DNA from 2 places in the Flavobacterium sp. B114r genome. Region 2 is predicted to be linked to the other one. Evidence: riboswitches for the same ligand, from Rfam matches in the RefSeq annotation. Region 2 holds a riboswitch; the other holds the start of a gene.

Region 1 (11,184 bases), 1.9 Mb from region 2:
GGTTTTGGAAACCTGTTAGGATCACCGGGTTTTATGAAATAATTTATCTTTTATTTATGATTAAAATAAGGTTTGCTTCGGTAAAAGCGTTAAAATAATCGTTATATTTGATATACTTATTCGTTTTAGCTACCATTACTATGAATAACGTATCAAATCCCCTTTATACAAATCCACAATACGCATAAAGCATTTTTTGTTGTCTAATACTCACGTTACAATTTATTTTTTTAATTTAAATTAAATTCAGGTATGAGATCATTTATGATAAATACTTTAATGGTGGTTTTTATTGTTCATTCAGTTTATGTTTCTGCACAAACGATTGAACAAAATAAGCTGCCAACAGTATGGAGTCTTGAACAATGTATTGCCTATTCAAAAGAGCAAAACATTCAAATTAACACATTGCGTTTAACAACAAAATCTACAGAACAGGATTTATTGTTATCAAAAGCCGCTAAATTCCCTAATCTTCTTGGGAGTGCGTCGCAAACATTTACTAATGCCAAAAATGCAGATGTAGTTGTGGGTGGTTTTCAGACACAAGCAAGTTTTGCAGGTAATTATGCTTTAAATTCCTCGATGGTTTTATACAACGGAGGGTATCTGAATAATGACATAAAACAGAAAGAACTTTTTATTAAATCAGCACAATTTAATGCCGAAGCTGCTGAGAATGATGTTACGGTGTTGATCACACAATCGTACTTAACCATTCTTTTAGCCAAAGAAAACAGTGTTTATTTGAGTGAGATTTTAGAAACTTCTAAAGCACAGCTCAAATTAGGAGAATTAAAATACAACGCCGGAAGTATTGCCAAAAAAGATTTTGTTTTATTAAAAGCACAAGTCGCAACAGACAATTATAATCTGATTGCTTCTCAGAACACCGAGCGCCAGAATATTTTGACCTTAAAACAGTTACTACAGCTGCCGTCAGGATATAATTTGAATATTCAGAAACCGGGAACTTTAGAAACTACTTTACCGGTTGTAAATTTAGAAGATGCTCAAAAAATAGCTTTAGAACAAAGACCGGAAATAAAAAGCAGTCAATTAGAAAAAGAAGCTGCTGATCTGGAATTACGAAAAGCAAAAGCAGGTTTTTTACCTACACTTGCAGCAAGCGGAACTCTGGCATCAGGATATTCGGATAATCAGAACACGCCATATCCTACACAGATCGACAATAATTTTTACCAGCGTTTGGGGCTTTCACTGACCATTCCGGTATTTAATAACCGAATAGCCAAAACCGGTGTCGAAAAATCGAAGATCGCAATTGATCAGTCCAAACTCGATCTTACCAATACACAAACCATACTTTCTCAAAAAGTAGAGCAAGCGTATATAAATGTATTGAATGCGCAATCTCAGTTTACGGCTGCTGAAGAGCAACTCGATGCGAACACAGAAAATTACCGAATCGCAAACGAACAATTAAGGTTAGGCGGAATCAGTACTGTAGATTATCTGCTGGAAAAGAATCTGTACATTCAGGCATTTCAAAATTTTATACAATCGAAATACAATGCGATCGTGAGTTTAAAAATATACGATTTCTTTAAAGGAGATCCAATCAAACTATAAAAAGAGCAAAATGAAAAAAAATAAATTAATAATCATTATCATCATTGGGTTGTTAGTTATAGGAGGTATAGGATACTTTATTTTTCATAAAGAGGGTAATAAAGTAGAATTGGTTACCGAAAACCCTCATTATGGAGATATCGCGACCAGTGTAACAGCCACAGGAAAAATTCAGCCCGTAGATACTGTCGCAGTAGGAACACAAGTTTCAGGTACAATACAAAAGGTATTTGTAGATTTTAATTCCGTTGTAAAAAAAGGGCAATTATTAGCCCAGATAGATCAATCATTATTGATGGCACAAGTAGAGCAAATTGCAGCCAATTTACAATTATCAAAAAATAACCTGAGGTACCAGCAATCTAATTTCAACAGACAGAGTGAATTATACAAAGCAGGAGGAATCAGCAGAGCCGATTATGAAACAGCAAGAAACCTATATGAAGTGGCAAAAGACAATGTAAACAGCGTTGCCGCACAATTAAAATCAGTACAAAAAAGCCTTTCGTTTACCAATATTTTTTCGCCAATAGACGGTACTGTTTTATCGCGAAAAGTAAGCGAAGGACAAACTGTAGCAGCAAGTTTAAATACGCCAACATTATTTAGTATCGCCAAAGATTTAACCAAGATGCAGGTTCAGGCATCTGTAGATGAAGCTGACGTTGGAAACGTAAAGGTGGGAGAAAATGCAAGTTTTACCGTAGATGCCTTTCCGGATGATGTGTTTAAAGGGACCGTGATCGAAGTGCGTTTGCAACCCACGATTTCATCAAATGTTGTGACGTATACCACTATTATCAACGCTCCAAATGATGATTTAAAGCTCAAACCCGGAATGACGGCCAATATCATTATTTACACCAATGTAGTAAAAAACACCTTGCTGATTTCTGCAAAAGCAGTGGCATTTCAGCCTGATTCTACTTTAGGAAAGCAATTTAAAATCAGAAAATTGTCTTTAGGAAATGATAAAGGAAAACACAAAGGAAACCATAACGGTGGGAATGGAAATAAATATGGAAGTAACTCACAATCCAATAATAAAGCTCCGGATACTATCGATCATAAAAAGGCGATTGTCTGGAAAAGGGTAGGAGATTCTATAATTCCCAAACATATCAGAATAGGATTGGATGATGACATCAATGTGCAGGTTATTAAAGGAATAACAGCACAAGATGAAATTGTTACCGGAGTCAATTCCTTAAAACAATCCAAAAGCACCAAAGCAACAGAATCAAGTCCGTTTATGCCAAAACGTGGTGGAGGCGGCGGAAAAAGATAAATTATAATAGATTTTTATTTATAAAATCTATGTTTCTATGTGTTAAAATAATTATGCCCAAAGTATTAAATACATTGAGAAAAAATAAATTGTAATGGGAAAAAAGATTCTTGAAATACAAGACCTGAAAAGAGAATTCACGATGGGATCTGAAACCGTCAGAGCACTAAAAGGGATTTCTTTTGATGTTATGGAAGGCGAATTCCTGACCATTATGGGAAGTAGCGGTTCCGGAAAAACGACTTTGCTTAATATTTTAGGCTGTTTGGATAAACCATCAGACGGGAATTATTTATTAGACGGAGTCAACGTTAAATCATTATCTAAAAATGAATTGGCGGCACTACGTAATACCAAGATTGGTTTTATTTTTCAATCGTATAATCTTTTGGCGCGTACCTCTGCAATAGAAAATGTAGAACTGCCTTTACTGTATAATCCCAGTGTTTCTACAAAAGAAAGACGAGAAAAAGCCATTCATGCCTTAGAAGCCGTCAAGTTAGCAGATCGTCTGGATCACTTTCCCAATCAGCTTTCCGGAGGACAGCAACAGCGGGTAGCAATTGCGCGAGCATTAGTAAACGATCCGGTTATGATCCTTGCCGATGAAGCTACGGGAAACCTGGATACCAGAACTTCTTATGAAATCATGGCGTTGATCCAGGAATTGAATACACAGGGAAAAACAATCATTTTTGTAACCCATGAACCTGATATCGCTGCTTTTAGCAATAGAACTGTGACACTGAGAGACGGAAGAATAATGAAAGATTTTAATAACCAAAGCATAAAATCTGCCAAACAAATGCTCGCAGATTTTCATGTAGATGAAGATTATAAATATGAAAATAGCTAATCTTTTTCTCATCGCCTTAAAGGCTTTACGCCGTAATAAGCTTCGTGCATTACTAACCATGCTCGGAATCATTATTGGTGTAGCATCTGTAATTGCAATGGTTGCCATAGGTCAGGGTTCTAAAAAAAGCATTCAGGATCAACTATCAAGTATGGGATCTAATATGATCACCATTCGTCCAAACAGTAATGTTACTGCCGGAGCGCGTCTGGATATTTCGAGCGTACAAACGCTGACACTTAGTGATGTAGAAGCCCTGAAAAAAGAATCGGTACATCTTAATGCGATTTCTCCTGCCGTTTCCAGTAAAGGGCAAGCGATTAATGGTGCTTTGAACTGGCCAACAAGTATGCAGGGCGTAAGTGTTGATTACCTCAAAATTAGAGATTGGCCACTAAAAGAAGGGATCGCTTTTCGAGAATCAGATGTGCATACGGCAAATAAAGTGTGTTTGATTGGTCAGACCGTAGTCGATAATATTTTTCCGTATGGCGTAGATCCAATCGGGCAGATTATTAGGTTTAATAAAATTCCGTTTAGGATTATTGGGGTTTTAGAATCAAAAGGAGAAAATGCGTTTGGACAAGATCAGGATGATATCATTATTGCTCCTTACAGCACCGTACAAAAAAGGATAACCAACTCAATTTATCTTCAAAACATTTATGCCTCGACAGTCGATGAAAGTCAGACACAACTGGCAACAGATGAAATTGAGCAAATTATGCGCACAGCACATCGATTGAAAGCAAAAGATGAAGACGATTTCTCCGTACGAACACAAGCCGAATTAATCAATACTTTTAGTTCTACCAGTCAGTTATTGACCGTATTGTTAACCGCTATTTCAGGAATTTCGCTATTGATTGGCGGAATCGGCATTATGAATATTATGTATGTTTCGGTTACAGAACGAACCAAAGAAATAGGATTGCGTATGTCGATAGGCGCAAACGGAAGAGATATTTTATTGCAATTTTTAGTCGAAGCCATATTAATCAGCCTTACCGGAGGATTAATCGGGATTGTATTAGGAATAGTAGCTTCTGAGTTAATACAATTCTTTTTGCATTGGCCTACTTTGATTTCAGAATCTTCGGTGATACTATCTTTTCTGGTTTGTGCGATAACCGGTATTTTCTTTGGATATTATCCGGCATTAAAAGCATCCAAACTAGATCCAATTGAAGCTTTGCATTTTGAATAATGCTGAAAATTCTTATATTTGTTGTTTTGAATAAGCTCATTGAGAGTAAAGAAATAACACATAAAAACATAGATTTTTTTCTATTTTGAATAAAGATCAAAATAAGCAAATATTTGCTTCACATTGCTATGTGGTAATATTGAAAGTGAAACGGTCTTTTACAGGATTCTAAAAGCTATGTTTCTATGTGTTAAAATGATTACCAACAACAATTTGTATTTCTTTATTAAAAAAAGGGAATAAGAATATTTAATAATATAAAACAATAATTTTGAGTACAACAGAATTTTTTACCCGACTTATAATCGCTTTATTCGCAGGCTTAATTATAGGTTTTGAGAGACAATGGCATCATAAAGAAGCCGGATTAAAAACCAATATGCTGGTAGCAACAGGAGCAGCTACTTTTGTATTATTGTCTATAAAAGTTGCCGCAACAGAACCCAATATAGATGTTACACGTATTACGGCCCAAGTAGTTATGGGAGTTGGTTTTCTGGGAGCGGGAGTTATTTTTAGAGAAGGACCCAATGTACACGGCCTAAATTCTGCCGCCACAATATGGTGCAGTGCCGCAATTGGCTGTATTGCTGCATCAGGTTATTTTATTGAAGCTTTGATTTGTACTTTTTTAGTAACAACTGTGAATACTGTTTTAGAACCTGTAGATAAATGGTTGAGAAATAGGAAGTAGAGAATGGAGAATAGAATAAAGATTATAGAATAAAGATTATAGAATAAAGATTATAGAATAAAGATTATAGAATAAAGATTATAGAATAAAGAGGAAAGAATAAAGAGGAAAGAATAAAGAGGATAGAATAAAGATTATAGAATAAAGAGGATAGTTTTATCTGGTAGGTGTTTTGTTACCAATATGTAAATCCTGAGGGATTATCTCTTATTGGTAATGTTTACGGAAGCACTTTTTAAGACAAACAAGTATTTGGTAAAATTTTTAAAATTATTTCCCCTTAAAAAGCTTCTCCAATACGGAAATAAAGTCCCCAATCTCCTTTTCCTACTGCGGCATCTAATCCTATATTGAATTTTTCGGTTTTAAAAGCCCTGTAGCGATATCCTACACCAGCTCCGGGATATAAACCCCAGTTAAAACTTGATGTGTCAGAACCGTAAATTGTCGCTACTCCTGCAAATCCAACCAATCCCATTTTTTTATTAAAATTATATCGGTATTCGCCTTGTATCGCCATAAGTCCGTCGCCACGATATTTCCCTTCAGAATATCCCCTGATATCTTCATTACCAATCGTAACCTGTTGTTCGAAAGCAATATTTCCTAAGCCAAATTTACCTGAAAATCTTGCGGCCAGTACATCTGTTCCGTGTCGCATTGGGAAATACGTATTGTACTCAGAAAGAATTTTATTGGCATTCACATCATTGCCAAACCATTCCGGATACGTAAGCCATCGCAGCTTTATTTTATCACCTTTGGTAGGATAATAAACAGCATCACGGGTATCATACATCAAATTAAATTGCAGGCCATTTGTGTGAGTCACAGAAGAGGGTTTTATGTCATCTTCATATTTTGTGTCATAATGCGCATACGCATAACCAATACCGGCGTATAAGGATTTTATAACCTTACGCTGCAGGATAAAGTTTACCATCGACGCTTTAGTTCCATAATCGTAAAAATCAGGTACGTCGATATCATCTACATAAAATTGTGCGTTTTGATTGCCTGTTGCGAAAAAAAGTTGTGCCCTCCAGCTATCTTCCTTAATGTACCATTTATTAAAAGAGGCAATAAAATAAGATTTGTTGGTACTATAAACGGCAGAAATACCGGATAACGATTTAGGCGAAATTGTATCTGCTTTGTTCACCTTGTACATCATCATTGGGATCGCACCAAACATAAATTCCAGAGTTCTGTTGTAATTAAGGTAAGGCATTATATTGAAATCAATATTTTTGACCTTTGGTTTAGGTGTCGTTGCTGTGCTATCAGCCAATTTTGTTTGAGACCATGCCAGAGAACAGCATAAGAATAGAAATATAAAAAATGAATTTTTCTGCATTGTGGATTTATTTTTAAGTTATGCATTATAAACCGGTAAATGTATTCTCAGAATGTATGTCAAAAAATAATACTGCTATGGTAAATTTTTTTAATGTATTGCTTTTACGCGATGCATTTTTTTAGGGTATGCCTTAAAAAAGTAAATAAAAAACAGGATTTCTTTCGCTTTCTCTATTTGTATAATTACATTTTGTAGTACTTAAAGAAAAAAAAAAATTTGTTAATATGACAAAAGGGTAGAAGTGCATAACAAGAAAAGCAGTTTTTAATATCGTTTTATTTCTTCTTTAGACGACTTTTAGATATGGCTTTATTAAGAAATAACGTGGTATTACCGGATGAAATTATTAGCGAAAAGTAAATTTTTGTAATCTTTTTTTTGCTTTGAATTCAGCTTTTAAAAATTAAATAAAAAAATATATAAAGCTACAAAAGTATGTATCTGTAAAAAAAAATAACGTATTGTAGTGTTGTAATGTTTTGATTTTGTGTGTTTTATTTGTTTTTTAAGAGCATTTATTTTTAACTGTATAAAGGGAGATTGCAACTAATTTTACTGCTTATTAAGTTCTGTTTTCTAAAAAATAAATTTAAACTCTACTAATTATATAGAATTTATATATATATTTGCAGAGTAGAAAAAATCTACGTGAACTTATCCAGAAAGACTGAGGGATTAGGCCCGATGATGTCTTAGCAACCTGTTACTCAATAAGGTGCTAAATCCTTCCGCTGCGGTGGACAGATAAGAAAGATTTCTTTAGAAAATCTGAGTAAGATCATTATTATTAAAGTCATTTATTTTTTAGAATGAAAACGCAACTAATATTACACGCCCAATCAGAACAACCTGAATTTTCGAAAGAGGAGAACCATGTCCACGTTTTCCGAATGCAATACACTTAGCTTTTAATTAACCAATCTCCTGTTTTTTATCAATAAAATGATAGGCCATTCTAAGAGTGGTCCGGGAATTTCTATGTCCAATTTTTAATTAACCCAACCAAAATGAAAAAAATCTTACTCAGCTTAATTTTTTTGTTTAGCATACTTCCCAGTGTGTTACACGCACAGGACCGAACGATCAGTGGTACCGTCAGAGGTTCTGATACCGGAGAACCGTTACCCGGAGTTACAATCATTGCCACAGAAAGTGGTAAATCTACTATTAGTGACGGAAACGGAAAATTTTCTCTTTCGATAACGCCACAAGACAATACAGTTTCTATCAATTATGTTGGTTATGAAACACTCGAAAAAAGAGCCGGTTCATCCTTTAGCAACATTCGGCTTAATCCCTCTAATACTGCTTTAAAAGAAGTTTTAGTCGTAGGTTACGGAACTCAAAGTAAAAAAGAATTTACAGGATCAGCCGCAAGAATAACCTCGAAAACAATTAAGGACATTCCCGTGCAAAGTTTTGAGCAGGCACTTATTGGTAAAGCTTCCGGAGTAAATGTTTCTACGCCAAGTGGGGTATTAAACGATCCTCCGGTAATTAGAATTCGAGGGGTAAATTCAATTTCGTTAAGTACTTCTCCATTAATTGTTATTGACGGGATACCGGTTAATTCCGGTGATGTTTCTACAACAAATTCAGTAGCCAATAATCCGTTATCCGATATTAATCCATCAGATATTGAATCGATAGATATTTTGAAAGATGCAGCGTCTACCTCAATTTATGGCTCACGTGCAGCTGGTGGAGTAATCTTAGTAACTACTAAAAAAGGAAAAGCAGGAAAAGCTAAAGTAAATTATGATGCCTGGGTAGGGATTACAAGAGCCACCAGATTACCTGACCTTTTAAACAATACACAATACGAAGACATTAAAAATGAAGCCGTACTGAATAGCAAAATATTAAGCGGAAATGAAAATAATCCTGCTGTAGCCTCAGCACTTTTCTTTCCGTCTTTCAACGCAGATGGTACACGTGTCAATACAAAATGGAAGGATCAGGTATATCGCGACGCGGTTTCTCAAAATCATAACCTAAGTATTTCCGGCGGAACAGACAAAACAAGGTATTTTTTCTCTACCAATTATTCTAAACAGGAAGGAATTACAAAAGATAATGAGTTCGAAAGAAAAGGAGCAAGGTTTAATATCGATCACGATGTAAACAGCTGGTTGAAACTGGGAGGAAATCTATCGTATAACAATACTTTCAATCAGGCTCAAAATACAGGATCATTAAGCAGCAGCGGTTTGTTATTGATTGGTGCAGCACGTCTTGCATTGGTATTGCCTCCAAACGTTGCAGCTTATAATGCTGATGGTTCTTATAATTTAAGTTCGACAGGAACTGCAAGTTCGGGAAATAACTTATTTACCAATACATTATGGCATCCCGGCGCCTTGTTTGAAAACAGTAAATATACCAGTTCAAACGATCATATGGTAGGGAATATTCATGCTACGATTACCTTTTTCGACGGATTTAAATTCGACAGTAATTACGGAATCGACAGATTAAGAGCCGAGAATATTACCTATTTAAGTCCTAATCTTGGATCTTCTGCATTTTCTACAGGTGGTTCTGCAACTAATATTGCTGCACTAAGAAACAATTACAATTTTACCAACAGTTTTACTTTCGACAGGCGTTTTGGAGCCAAACATCACATTGCAGCATTGGCAGGATATGATGTTCAGAAATATGAAAACTCTTCGTGGGGAGCCAATCAAACCAACGTTTCTGATCCTTTCTTTGAATACTATCAGGGAACATGGGGAACAATCAGGTCTTCCGGAAACAGCTTGTCAGAAAGACTTTTTCTTTCCTCTTTTTTTAGATTATCGTATGATTATGGTGGAAAATATTTCATTACAGGAAATTTCAGAAAAGACGGAAATTCAGCTTTAGGTTTAAATAATAAATACGGAAATTTTGGAGGTATCTCTGCCGGATGGTCCATAAGTGAAGAATCTTTTTTTAAAGACAGTCAAATTACAGATTATGTAAGTTCACTTAAACTAAAAGGAAGCTGGGGAAGAGTAGGTAACGGAAACCTTTCATCAGCGTATGCTTCACAAAATCTTTACGGCGCATCCATTTATGGATCAGCATCGACCTGGGCAATTTCTCAGGCAGGAAATGAGAATCTGGGTTGGGAAACCAGCGATCAGACCAACATTGGACTTGAAGCAGGATTTTTTAAAGACAGATTGCAATTTACCGCTGATTATTTCAATAATAATGTAAACGGATTGATCTTAAGTACTCCTCAATCACCTTCAAAAGGAATTCCCGGAGACGCCATTCTTTCTAACGTTGGATCAATGTACAACAGAGGAATCGAACTTGGACTTACCGCGACAATTGCAAATACGGAAGATTTTCAATGGAAAGCGTCCTTCAATTACACACACGTAAAGAATGAAGTTACAGCACTTGCCGAAGGAAACACAGACATTATTGGTTACACGCAGGTAACTACAGAAGCCAATAATATTACCAGAGTAGGATATTCTGCCGGAAGTCTTTACGGAGCAGTAAGCGGAGGCGTAAATCCGGACAACGGGCGCAGAATTTTCATCAATAAAAATGGAGAAAAAGTACAATACAGTGCCGCAGTGCCATCAGGGCAAAGCAACTGGACGTATTTAGACGGAAGAACTGCGGCGGCCATTACAGTTGCAGATTATCAAGTTTTGGGTAATGCATTACCGGTTTGGTACGGAGGTTTAACAAATGTATTTCAATACAAAGCATTTGACTTTACGGTTGGTTTCACGTATTCAGGAGGTAATAAAGTAATGAATAATACCAGAGGAACACTTTTAGACCAGCGTTTTTACAACAACTCTACGGATGTTCTGAACCGTTGGACAACTCCGGGGCAGGTAACTGATATTCCTAAATTAGTTTATAACGACGTTATTTCGAATGGTTCAAGTGGTTTTGCAATTTCTGAGAATGCCGAAAAAGCAGATTTCTTAAGATTACAGCAATTGGCGGTTGGTTTTTCACTTCCCAAAAAAATCCTTGAAAAAGCACAATTATCTTCTATCAGGGTTTATGCGCAGGCAACCAATCTTTTCCTGATTACTTCTTATACGGGATCAGATCCGGAAACCTCCTCAAACGGAGCATCAACAACTTCTATGGGAGTCGAGAAAAATTCTGTAGGGCAGGGAAGAACGTTCACATTTGGTCTTAACGTCGGGTTTTAATCATTAAT
Region 2 (11,184 bases):
CAAACCTTAAGAGATTTGTATTATTCCGGAGAGAAAATCACCAAAATACGAGGTGTTTTCTCTGATAATCTAAGTTACGTATTTAATAGATTTGCAAATGAAGAAGCTACTTTTTCGTCACTTCTAAAAGATGCCAGTTTACTCGGATTAATGCGTTCTACTTTTAAGGAAGATTTATCCGGAAATGATACAGCAAGAAAACTATTGATTCTGACCAGGGAAATAGGAAAGGATTTTGATCTTTCGGATATTAAAATCAACTCTCTTATTACAGAAGAACATCTGGAGAAAAACGGAATACTGAACAAAGATGCAATCGACAAATCATTTAAAATTGCAAAAATAACCCAAAAAGACAATCACGTATTAAGATATGTGGGAGAATTTGATGTCGAGAAAAACACGCTGGAAGTCAAATTGGTTTCAGAACCGGTTACATCAGCAATTGGTCAGTTAAAAGGATCAGATACCATTTTCGAAATTTACACACAATCATACGCAGATGTTCCAATAGCAATTCAAAGCGCTTCGGCATGTAAACAAGCTATTTCAAGAGGGATAATAACTGACATTTTGAAAGTAGCAGAAAAAATTAAAAATAAAGAAGCAGTTTGGTCGTAAGTGGTTTTAATAGTAGTTAGTTGTTCTTTGATATAATGAAACAGGAAAATTATTAGATATTTTTTTGTAGGTTTTTACGTTAATTTTTTTAAATCTTAAATTTGTAAGATGTTTTTTAACGTTAAAAAGGTAATTTTTAACGTTTTTTAAGATTAATTTGCTGATCCTCACTTGCGTAATTGAAAAAATATTCGCACATTTGTAATACCTCAAAACTACCAAAAGTAAATTTTCAATTCTGAAGAATTGTTATGTCGATTGGAACAAATGTTGAATGACTTTATTTCTTATTTAATTAAAAAAAAACAAGGATAAAAGTAAAAACAGTCAATAGTTTCGAGAAGTTAAATAAAATAAAAAAATGCAAGAATTTTTTCAAATAGCAAGTAAATCACAGATGAATAAATCCCTACAGATGAACAAGATGTTTAACGTCGCACGTATTTGTGTATGCGTCTGTTGATACTAAAAGTATATATAAGTTGTAAAAAACTTAAACCCTTTTGGTATTCAAATCCAAAAGGGTTTTTTTATTCCATTTGGTTGCCATAACAAAAAATTAAACAAATAATAAAGATTATAAAACATAAACTAACGTAAACTTAAATATCATGAGCACATTAAACTACTTAACAAAGACTTTTTCTACATTGAAAAACTTAAGAGCAAAAAGAAACAATCCGCCACCGCCAACAAATGAATTAGTACACCCGAGATTCGGAATTACTGAGGCAGATAAAACAGCGGAGAAAAAAGAGCCAAACTCATTATTGTTTTTGATGTATTCAAAAGAAAATGAAACACTTTTTATCTAAATCAAAAAGTATCATAAAATAGGGGAATACCTGCTTAAATTTACTGGGCTGATAGTTCGGTAATTTTTTGCGTACAAGAGTTTGTGTTTGAATTATCTTTAAGAAATTGCAGAATCAGTTTCGATAAAATTTGTTTGTTTAAGAAATTAGTAGTTAATTTGCACCTTTAAGTTCAAAAACGTATTGAAATGTTATAAAGAAAGGACGAGGGATTAGACCCGATGAATCCTTAGCAACCCTTCGTTAATTCGAAGAAGGTGCTGCATTCTACCACGCCCAAACGTGGAAAGATAACAACAAGAATTTTTCTAGTTTCACTCTAGTACTTTCTTTCTAATATTTCCACATACAAATCAATAATAAAAAGATTTGAAATTGGAAAATATACCAAGTCCCATCATAATTCACGATTTCATCACAGAAAGTGGTGCATCATATCATTCATTACCATTAAGCTTTACCCTTTCTGGTTTGCCATTGTATAGCGCGCCTATAGTTTTGGTCAATCATGCATTGACCGGAAATTCTGAGGTTACAGGTAAAAATGGCTGGTGGAATGACCTGATTGGCGACGAAAAAACAATCGATACCCAGAGATATACCATATTGGCATTCGACGTTCCCGGAAACGGAAACGATTCGTTTATAGTAGAAAACTATCAGGACTTCACGACAAGAGATATTGCCCGAATTTTTATAAAAGGATTAGAATCCTTAGATATCGCACAATTACACACAATTATTGGCGGTTCTGTTGGTGGAGGAATTGCCTGGGAAATTCTTGCATTAGAACCCAACATTACTCAAAACTTGATTCCAATTGCAACAGACTGGAAATCGACAGACTGGATGATCGCTAATTGTTACTTACAAGAGCAAATACTCAACAATTCTTCAAAACCTATAGAAGATGCCAGAATCCATGCCATGTTGTGTTATCGCTCTCCTGAATCATTCAAAGAAAAATTTCAACGTACAATCAACAACGAGCAGCTCATTTTTAATATCGAAAGCTGGTTGGCGCATCACGGACAAAAATTACAAAAGAGATATCAATTGGCATCATATAAACTGATGAACCAATTGCTTAAAACCATAGATATTACCAGACATAGTCAAGATTTCGAGACTTTATTGTCCAGAACAAATGCAGCGATTCATATTATAGGAATCAACTCAGATTTGTTTTTTACACCAAAAGAAAATCGCGAAACTTATAATGAATTAAAAAAGTTCAAAAACAATGTCTTTTACAGCGAAATAGATTCGGTACACGGACATGACGCTTTTTTAATCGAGTACAAACAATTAGATCATTTACTTGCCGATATTTTTAAGGCAGAAACAATAGAAAAATAAAATGAAAATATTAAAATTTGGAGGTAAATCGTTATCAAACGGAGAAGGACTTAATAAAGTAGTTTCAATCATTTCTGATAAAGTAAATCAAGGAGAACAAATTGCAGTTGTCGTTTCGGCCCGAGGAAAAGCTACCGATGAGTTAGATTATATTTTGAAGCTTGCCGCTAAAAATGGTAATTACAAACCATTATTTGAAAATTTCAAAACCTATCAGATTTCAGATTATCCTCAGGTAGATTTTTCTGAAGAATTTAATATTTTAGAAAAACTTTTTGAAGGCGTAAGCTTAATTGGAGATTACAGCAATAAAATCAAAGATCAGATTTTGTCAAAAGGAGAATTGCTTTCGGCTAAATTATTGACCGCAATTTTAATAGAAAAAGGAATTCCGGCAAATTTTGTTGATTCAAGATTATTATTAAAAACGGATTCGAAATTTGGAGATGCACAACCGTTAGAACAGCTTTCTAAGAAAAATGTTGTCAACTATTTCAAAGAACACAACGGTAAAACTGTAAATATTGTAACCGGTTTTATTGGTTCAAACAATAATAACGATACTACAACTTTAGGTAGAAACGGCAGTAATTATACAGCATCTTTAATCGCCAATTACTTAAATGCCGAAGAGCTTCAAAACTTTACCCACGTTGACGGAATTTACACAGCAAATCCAGATTTAGTTGCCGATGCTAAAAAGATCGAATTTTTGTCTTTTAATGAAGCAAACGAATTGGCTAATTTTGGCGCGACAATTCTGCACGCTAAAACGATAATTCCACTATTAGAAAAAAATATTCCGCTTCGTATTTTAAATACATTCAATCACGAAAATCGCGGAACTTTAATCACTTCAGATTCGGCTAAAGAAGGAATCAAAACCCTTTCGGTTTTAGAGAATTTATCATTGGTAAATCTTGAAGGACGCGGATTACTTGGAAAATCAGGTGTTGATGCCAGAATTTTTAAAGTAATGGGAGATCACAATATCAGTGTAAGTATCATTTCGCAAGGTTCTTCAGAAAGAGGAATCGGGTTGGTTGTCGCTACAGATAAAGCTACAACAGCCATGATCGAATTAGAAAAAGAGTTCGAAAACGACTTTTATTCTAAAGATGTAAATCAGATTACGGTAACAGATAATGTTTCGGTAATTTCGATTATTGGTCAGGATTTGAGCACTTTCCACAAACCATATACAGCATTAATCAAAAATAAAATAGTTCCAATTTTGTTTAATAACACCGTTACGGGTAAAAACGTGAGTTTGGTGGTTAAAAAATCGGAACTTAACAAAGCATTAAACGTAATTCACGGAGAAATTTTTGGAGTTTCCAAGAAAATCAACATTGCTATTTTTGGTCACGGATTAGTGGGAGGAACTTTAATCAATCAAATTTTAGAATCGGCTGCAGCAATCGAAAAACGGAAAGACATTAAACTGAATGTTTTCGCAATTGCCAATTCTAAAAAAATACTTTTAAACAAAAATGGCGTAACATCAAACTGGAAAAATGACATCCAGCAAGAGGGCCTTGAATATACCATCAATGACGTAATTGCTTACGCGAATCAACATCATTTAGAAAATTTAATTGCGATTGACAACACCGCAAGCGCGACTTTTGTTGAGAATTATATTTCGCTGATTGAGAGTAGTTTCGACTTGATTTCATCTAACAAAGTTGCCAATACATTAAGCTATGGTTTTTATAAAGAACTGAGAAAATCTTTAGCAGAAAATCAGAAGAATTATTTGTACGAAACCAATGTTGGTGCAGGATTACCATTAATTGATACCATAAAATTATTACACCTTTCGGGTGAAAATATCACAAAAATAAAAGGAGTTTTCTCAGGAACATTAAGTTATTTATTCAATAATTTCTCTGCAAAAGATGCTCCGTTTAGCGAAATTCTAAAAGAAGCAATTGATAACGGATATACAGAACCAGACCCGCGTGAGGATTTATGTGGAAATGATGTAGGAAGAAAATTATTGATTTTGGCAAGAGAATTAGATCTGCAAAATGAGTTTGAAGAAATATCAATTCAGAATTTAATTCCGGAACATTTACGTGAAGGAAATGTATCCGATTTCTTAACCAAGCTAAAAGAATTCGATCCGATTTACGATAAAATAAAAGCAGATCAAAAGCCAAATCACGTATTAAGATACATTGGCGAATTGTCCGGAGATTTGCAAAATGACAAAGGAATTCTGGAAGTAAAATTAGTTTCTGTACCTTCTGATACAGCTTTAGGCGGATTGAAGGGATCTGATTCTTTCTTCGAAATTTATACAGAATCTTACGGAGACAGACCTATCGTAATTCAGGGAGCCGGTGCAGGTTCTGCAGTAACGGCAAGAGGAGTTTTTGGAGATATTTTGAGATTATCAGATAAAGGATAAGAGGATTTTGGATTATGGAGTGTAGATTTTAGATTGCAGCGAGTATAATCTGTATTGTTTGTCATTTCGACGAAGGAGACTCGAGCGATAGCGAACAGGCGAAGCAAATCACACACTAAGCTCTACAAACAAAAGTCTCCGTCTTTATCAACAATCGATTGTGATAATTTAATTGAACAAAAACAAAAAAGGAAAGTTACTTTAAACAGAAAATGAAGATTCTAAATTAAAGCTATAAGATACGAATGAAAAAAATACTGATTTTACTATTGTTCTCAAATATTCTAACGGCTCAGGTTTCTAATGTTATTAGAAATAAAGACAGTTATACGCAAGATGTTTTTCCTTATAAAGGAGTCAGGGCGATTCAGATAGATGAAGTAAGCTCTCCAGGAAACGAGGACAACGTATTTATTTTTTCTAAAATTGAAAAAAACGCTAATCCGGATAAAATGTATTTTCAGCGGTTTACAAAAATGAACAATAAATGGATTGTAAAATCTATTCTTGAGGTAAATCATAACGGAATTATTTCGGCTTGGGGAAGCAGAAAAGCTTTTGGGGATTATAATAAAGATAAAAGTATCGATGCTCTTTTTATTTACGGACTATATGATGCTGATTTCAAAGAGCAATCAGTTCATTTGATATTTTCGCAAAAAGATCAATTTTATACTATAGAATCTAGTGTTTCTGATGATTTTAGGACAGATAAATTCTCGGATAATTTCAATTCTTTAGACTCGGAATCTAAAAAACAGGTTTTAGAATATTGGAGTAAATTAGATAAAAAAGACAAATAACTTAGGAAAACAAAAAACATGAAAGTAACCTTAAACAGAGTAAACGACGCGTTTCATTTTAAACTCAAAAATGAGCGTGGTCATGTAGTTGATGTTGATAGCAGAACCGAATTTGGCGGAAGCGATTTAGGGGCAAGTCCGATGGAATTGGTATTAATGGGAGTTGCAGGTTGCAGCGCTATTGATATGATTTCGATATTAAAGAAACAACGTCAGGAAATAAGTTCTTTTAATGCTGAGGTAGAAGGAGAACGCGTAAAAGTTGGAGAAGCAACACCATTTAAAGAAATCAATGTGGTTTTTTATTTAGAAGGCGATATCAATCCTGAAAAAGCAAAAAAAGCGGCACAGCTTTCTTTTGAGAAATATTGTTCAGTAGCCAAAACGGTTGAGCCAACAGCGATGATCAAATACAAAGTTGTATTAAACAACGAAGAATTATAGAATTAGAAAATAGGTCAATTAGAAAATTAGATAATTTTTTAGACTATCTATCACGTAATAAATATTCGCATCAAATTCCTTAGTGAGTCTCTGTGTTTCTTTTGCGAGTCTTTGTGAAATTAAAAATAAGTGACGAATTAGTGCTAATCAGTGCAATTCGTGTTAAAACAAAAAAAAATGAACGAAGAAGAATTTGGCTTTGAAACTTTAGCCATAAGAACACATTTAGAAAAAACGCAATTTCAGGAACATTCTACTCCCTTATATTTATCATCAAGTTTTGTGTTTGATGATGCAGAGGATATGAGAGCATCTTTCACTGAAGAAAAAGTACGTAATATCTATTCACGATTTAGCAACCCAAATACAACCGAGTTTGTAGATAAGGTTTGCGCCATGGAAGGTGCTGAAGCAGGTTATGCTTTTGCAACCGGAATGGCAGCAATATATTCGACTTTTGCAGCTTTGCTTGAATCAGGCGATCACATAGTTTCTGCAGGAAGTGTTTTTGGGTCGACGCATGCGTTGTTTATGACTTATTTTCCAAAATGGAAAATTGAAACCTCTTATTTTGATATTAATAAACCGGAAACAATAGAGAGTTTTATTAAACCAAACACTAAAATTTTATACGCTGAAACACCTACAAATCCGGGTGTAGATGTAGTTGATTTAGAATTGTTGGGTCAAATTGCAAAAAAACACAATTTGATTTTAATAATTGACAACTGTTTTGCAACACCATATATTCAGCAGCCTATTAAATATGGTGCGCATTTAGTAATTCACTCAGCAACAAAATTAATAGACGGACAAGGTCGTGTTTTAGGAGGAGTTGCAGTTGGAGAAGCGGAATTGATTCGTAAAATATATTTGTTTTCAAGAAATACAGGACCGGCAATGTCACCGTTTAATGCATGGGTTTTGTCAAAAAGTTTAGAGACTTTGGCAGTTCGTGTTGACAAGCATTGCGAAAATGCTTTAAAAGTAGCTGAGTTTTTAGAAAATCATCCTAATGTAGAAAGCGTAAAATATCCGTTTTTAAAATCGCATCCAAAGTATGAAATTGCCAAAAAACAAATGCTTTTAGGCGGTAACATAATTGCAATTGAAATTAAAGGCGGAATCGAAGCAGGAAGAAAATTTTTGGATAAGATTAAATTATGTTCGCTTTCGGCAAATATTGGAGACGTAAAAACGATTGTAACACACCCGGCATCAACAACACACAGCAAATTATCTGTTGAAGAAAAACTTGCTGTTGGAATTACAGAAGGATTAGTACGAGTTTCTGTAGGTCTGGAAACCGTAAAAGATATTATTGCAGATTTAGATCAGGCGCTTTCTTAAGTAATTTTATATTTAAGAGTTTAGATTATAATGTAAATGGCGATTTTTGACTGTAAATTATTTACCGTTAAAAATCGCTTTTTAGTTGTAATTTATTAAACTATACTAATTTAGTAGAACTTAGTTTTTCATTGTGTTATTTTTCTCATTCAAAAAGCTTATTTTTGTTGCAGAAAAATATTTAGCTGTTGTTTTTTGAAGAAATCTAAAAAAAACAACAATCTAAAATCTAAAATATATATAAGTGCTTTCAAAGAAAACAAAATACGGAATTAAAGCTTTAACTTACTTAGCCAGACGTGAAAATAATGATCCTGTACAAATTGCTGAAATTGCGAAAAGCGAACATATTTCGATAAAATTTTTAGAAAGTATATTATTGCTTCTTAGAAATTCGGGTTTCCTTGGTGCTAAAAAAGGAAAAGGCGGAGGTTATTACCTGATAAAAGATCCAAAAGAGATCAGCATGGCCAAAGTATATCGTATTCTGGAAGGTCCTATTGCTTTACTGCCTTGCGCAAGTCATAATTTTTATGAAAGATGCGATGATTGCGATGATGAAACTACTTGTGCAGCAAGACGTTTGATGATGGAAGTACGTGATAATACACTTAAAATATTAGAAAGTAACTCTCTGGCAGATATCGCATTTTAAAGAGAATTTTAAAACATATAAGTTATGGATCAATTGAGTATAAATTAGGGATGAATTTTTACCGCAAAGCACGCTAAGATTTAATTTTACTTTACAAATAGAAAAACAAAGTTCGCAAAGCTTGATCGACACAAAGCTTTGCGAACTTTGTGTTTTTTGCACCTACTATTAGATAAAATCTTAGCGTGCTTTGCGGTAAAATTATTTACAAAACAAAATCTTTTGTATTTCTCCACAGGTTTTTGTGTTGCCTCTAAGCCATGTAAGGCAATATAAGTGTTGCTTTAATTAAGGAATGTAAGTTTTATTAAATGAACTTATGTTACTTATATGGTGGATAAATTAAAAAATCAATTTATATCCTGCTAGAAAAAGCATTATTGCAATAGCATTTCTAAGGAATGCATCTGGTACTTTTCCGCTTAACATACTTCCTATAAAAATTCCGGGTAGCGAGCCTAATAATAGCTGACCTAGTAAAGCCAAATCTAAATTCCCCATTGAGGCATGCCCAATTCCGGCAACAAGAGTTAAGGGAACGGCATGAGCAATTTCAGTTCCTACCAAGCGAGGTGTTGGTAAAAGAGGGTAAAGGAAAAATAAAGTAACGGTTCCTAAAGCTCCGGCACCAATAGAAGTCAAAGTAACGGTTGTTCCCAATAATACCCCAATTCCAATTGTTAACATATTTTGAGTATGACTTTCAGTATGAAATCTGTCACCGGCATGTTTTTGAGAGTATACTAATAATTTCTTTTTAAATAAAATGGCAATAGAGGTAAAAAGCAGTGCCCAGCCTAAACTGTATTTTATTACAGCATTTATTGTAGAGATATCTGTTTTAATGCTATGCAATATCCATAAAGTCAATAAAGCTGCAGGAACACTTCCTAAAGTCAACCATCCGGTAATTGTCCAATTAATATTGCCCTTTTTATGGTGTACAAATACACCACCCATTTTGGTGAAAGCTGCATATAATAAATCGGTGCCAACTGCTGTCGTTGGAGGAATACCAAACCATAACAAAATTGGAGTCATTAAAGAACCACCGCCAACACCTGTTAGCCCAACTACGAAACCTACAACTAAACCAGCAATTACAAGACCTATCTGAAAATCCATGAAAAAATATTTACTGTAAAAATAAGAACAATTTTATAATAATCCTATGGATTTGGTAGACTTTAAAATACTATATTTGCAAAAGAATATCTTTAATGTTTTTATCTTGTTGGAATACAGTCTGATACGGTTTTTAACTTATGAAGCCAATTTGTTATATTCTTCGAAATTGGTAGTTGCTTGATCAAAAGAGGATTAGAGTTGTAAAAAAATAGAATAATGTTTTGATATTTAGAAATAAGTACTAATTTTGCATAGTAATCTATTAAGCCGATAGGGCAATAGTTTTCTGGGCTAAAAACCAAGCCATTAAGATGGAAAAAGAATTAAAAATAAATAGTGTTGGAGTAAAGGCTTATGCCGCAATAAATGAGAAATTATGGGTTGTAATACCTGTTGTTTTATTGACAGGTTTATTACTTACATTGATGTACAATCATCATGCTGAATTTTCCTGGAATGCATTTATTGAAGGCTTTGATCAGGAATTTTTAGTCTTTTTTGCTATTGGTCTTTTTGCTCAACTAGTTGATGGTACTTTAGGAATGGGATATGGAGCGACTTCTACCTCATTTTTATTGGCTTATGGAGTTCCTCCGGTTATAAGTAGTACAGGAGTTCACGTTGCAGAAATGTTTACTACCGGAGCATCGGCTATTTCGCATCATAAATTTGGAAATATCAATAAAAAGCTAGTGAAGCATTTGTTGATTCCAGGAGTTTTAGGTTCGATTACGGGAGCATATTTATTGTCTGATGTTATTAGTGGAGATGTTATAAAGCCTTTTATTGCTATTTATATGATTGTTTTGGCAGTTATTATAATTAAAAAAGCATTGGCAAAAACGATTGTTAAAAAGAAAACAAAGAAATTAGGAATTCTTGCCACATTTGGAGGTTTTATGGATGCTGTTGGTGGTGGCGGATGGGGACCAATCGTAACGTCTACATTATTAGGACGCGGAAGAAACCCAAGATATACTATAGGTTCTGTAAATGCTGCTGAGTTTGCTATTTCATTTGCAAGTGGAATTACTTTCATGCTTTTTGGAGGAATTCACGGCTGGCAAGTAATTATAGGTTTGATTTTAGGAGGCGTAATTGCAGCACCAATTGGAGCTTATCTTGTAAACAAAATTAAAAGAAAGCCAATGATGGTGGCAGTTGGAATATTAATTATATTATTAAGTTTGAAAACATTATCTAAAATTATTGTAAATATTTTTTAGAAAAGGAAAGAAAGAGATTATGAGTGCGACGAGTATACAATCATTATTAGATAGAACAAAAGATTTTTCGCTGGATGAGACCTTGGTTTTTTTAGCAAATGAATATCCCGGAAAAGTAATTTTTTCGACTTCTTTTGGTCAGGAAGATCAGGTAATTACTGATTTTATTGCAAAAAGTAATACTGATATTACCATTTTTACATTAGATACAGGAAGATTATTTCAGGAGACTTATGATGTTTTTCACAAGACATTAAAAAAATACAAAAAACAAATAGAGGTTTACTTTCCTGAAGCAGCTTCTGTAGAAAACTTATTGAAACAAAAAGGACCAAACAGCTTTTATGATTCGGTTGAAAACAGAAAA

What was found. Region 2 has a riboswitch for S-adenosylmethionine ahead of QLQ94_RS07590 (alpha/beta fold hydrolase). Riboswitches for the same ligand answer to the same signal wherever they lie in the genome.
Region 1: linked by a shared signal. The riboswitch ahead of QLQ94_RS15500 (SusC/RagA family TonB-linked outer membrane protein) and the one ahead of QLQ94_RS07590 (alpha/beta fold hydrolase) in region 2 are both predicted to bind S-adenosylmethionine.

Annotation. Positions count from the first base shown of each region.
Region 1 covers NZ_CP124858.1:3,628,361-3,639,544, forward strand. The annotation lists gene QLQ94_RS15470 (TolC family protein) at 253-1,593, shown strand; gene QLQ94_RS15475 (efflux RND transporter periplasmic adaptor subunit) at 1,604-2,881, shown strand; gene QLQ94_RS15480 (ABC transporter ATP-binding protein) at 2,976-3,737, shown strand; gene QLQ94_RS15485 (ABC transporter permease) at 3,724-4,944, shown strand; gene QLQ94_RS15490 (MgtC/SapB family protein) at 5,216-5,638, shown strand; gene QLQ94_RS15495 (BamA/TamA family outer membrane protein) at 5,919-6,995, opposite strand; SAM riboswitch class I at 7,650-7,749, shown strand; gene QLQ94_RS15500 (SusC/RagA family TonB-linked outer membrane protein) at 8,006-11,176, shown strand.
Region 2 covers NZ_CP124858.1:1,714,255-1,725,438, forward strand. The annotation lists gene QLQ94_RS07580 (homoserine dehydrogenase family protein) at 1-621, shown strand, start outside; gene QLQ94_RS07585 (hypothetical protein) at 1,233-1,436, shown strand; SAM riboswitch class I at 1,625-1,733, shown strand; gene QLQ94_RS07590 (alpha/beta fold hydrolase) at 1,812-2,795, shown strand; gene thrA (bifunctional aspartate kinase/homoserine dehydrogenase I) at 2,797-5,211, shown strand; gene QLQ94_RS07600 (hypothetical protein) at 5,457-6,014, shown strand; gene QLQ94_RS07605 (OsmC family protein) at 6,033-6,458, shown strand; gene QLQ94_RS07610 (trans-sulfuration enzyme family protein) at 6,636-7,808, shown strand; gene QLQ94_RS07615 (RrF2 family transcriptional regulator) at 8,053-8,463, shown strand; gene QLQ94_RS07620 (sulfite exporter TauE/SafE family protein) at 8,806-9,588, opposite strand; gene QLQ94_RS07625 (sulfite exporter TauE/SafE family protein) at 9,903-10,817, shown strand; gene QLQ94_RS07630 (phosphoadenylyl-sulfate reductase) at 10,837-11,184, shown strand, end outside.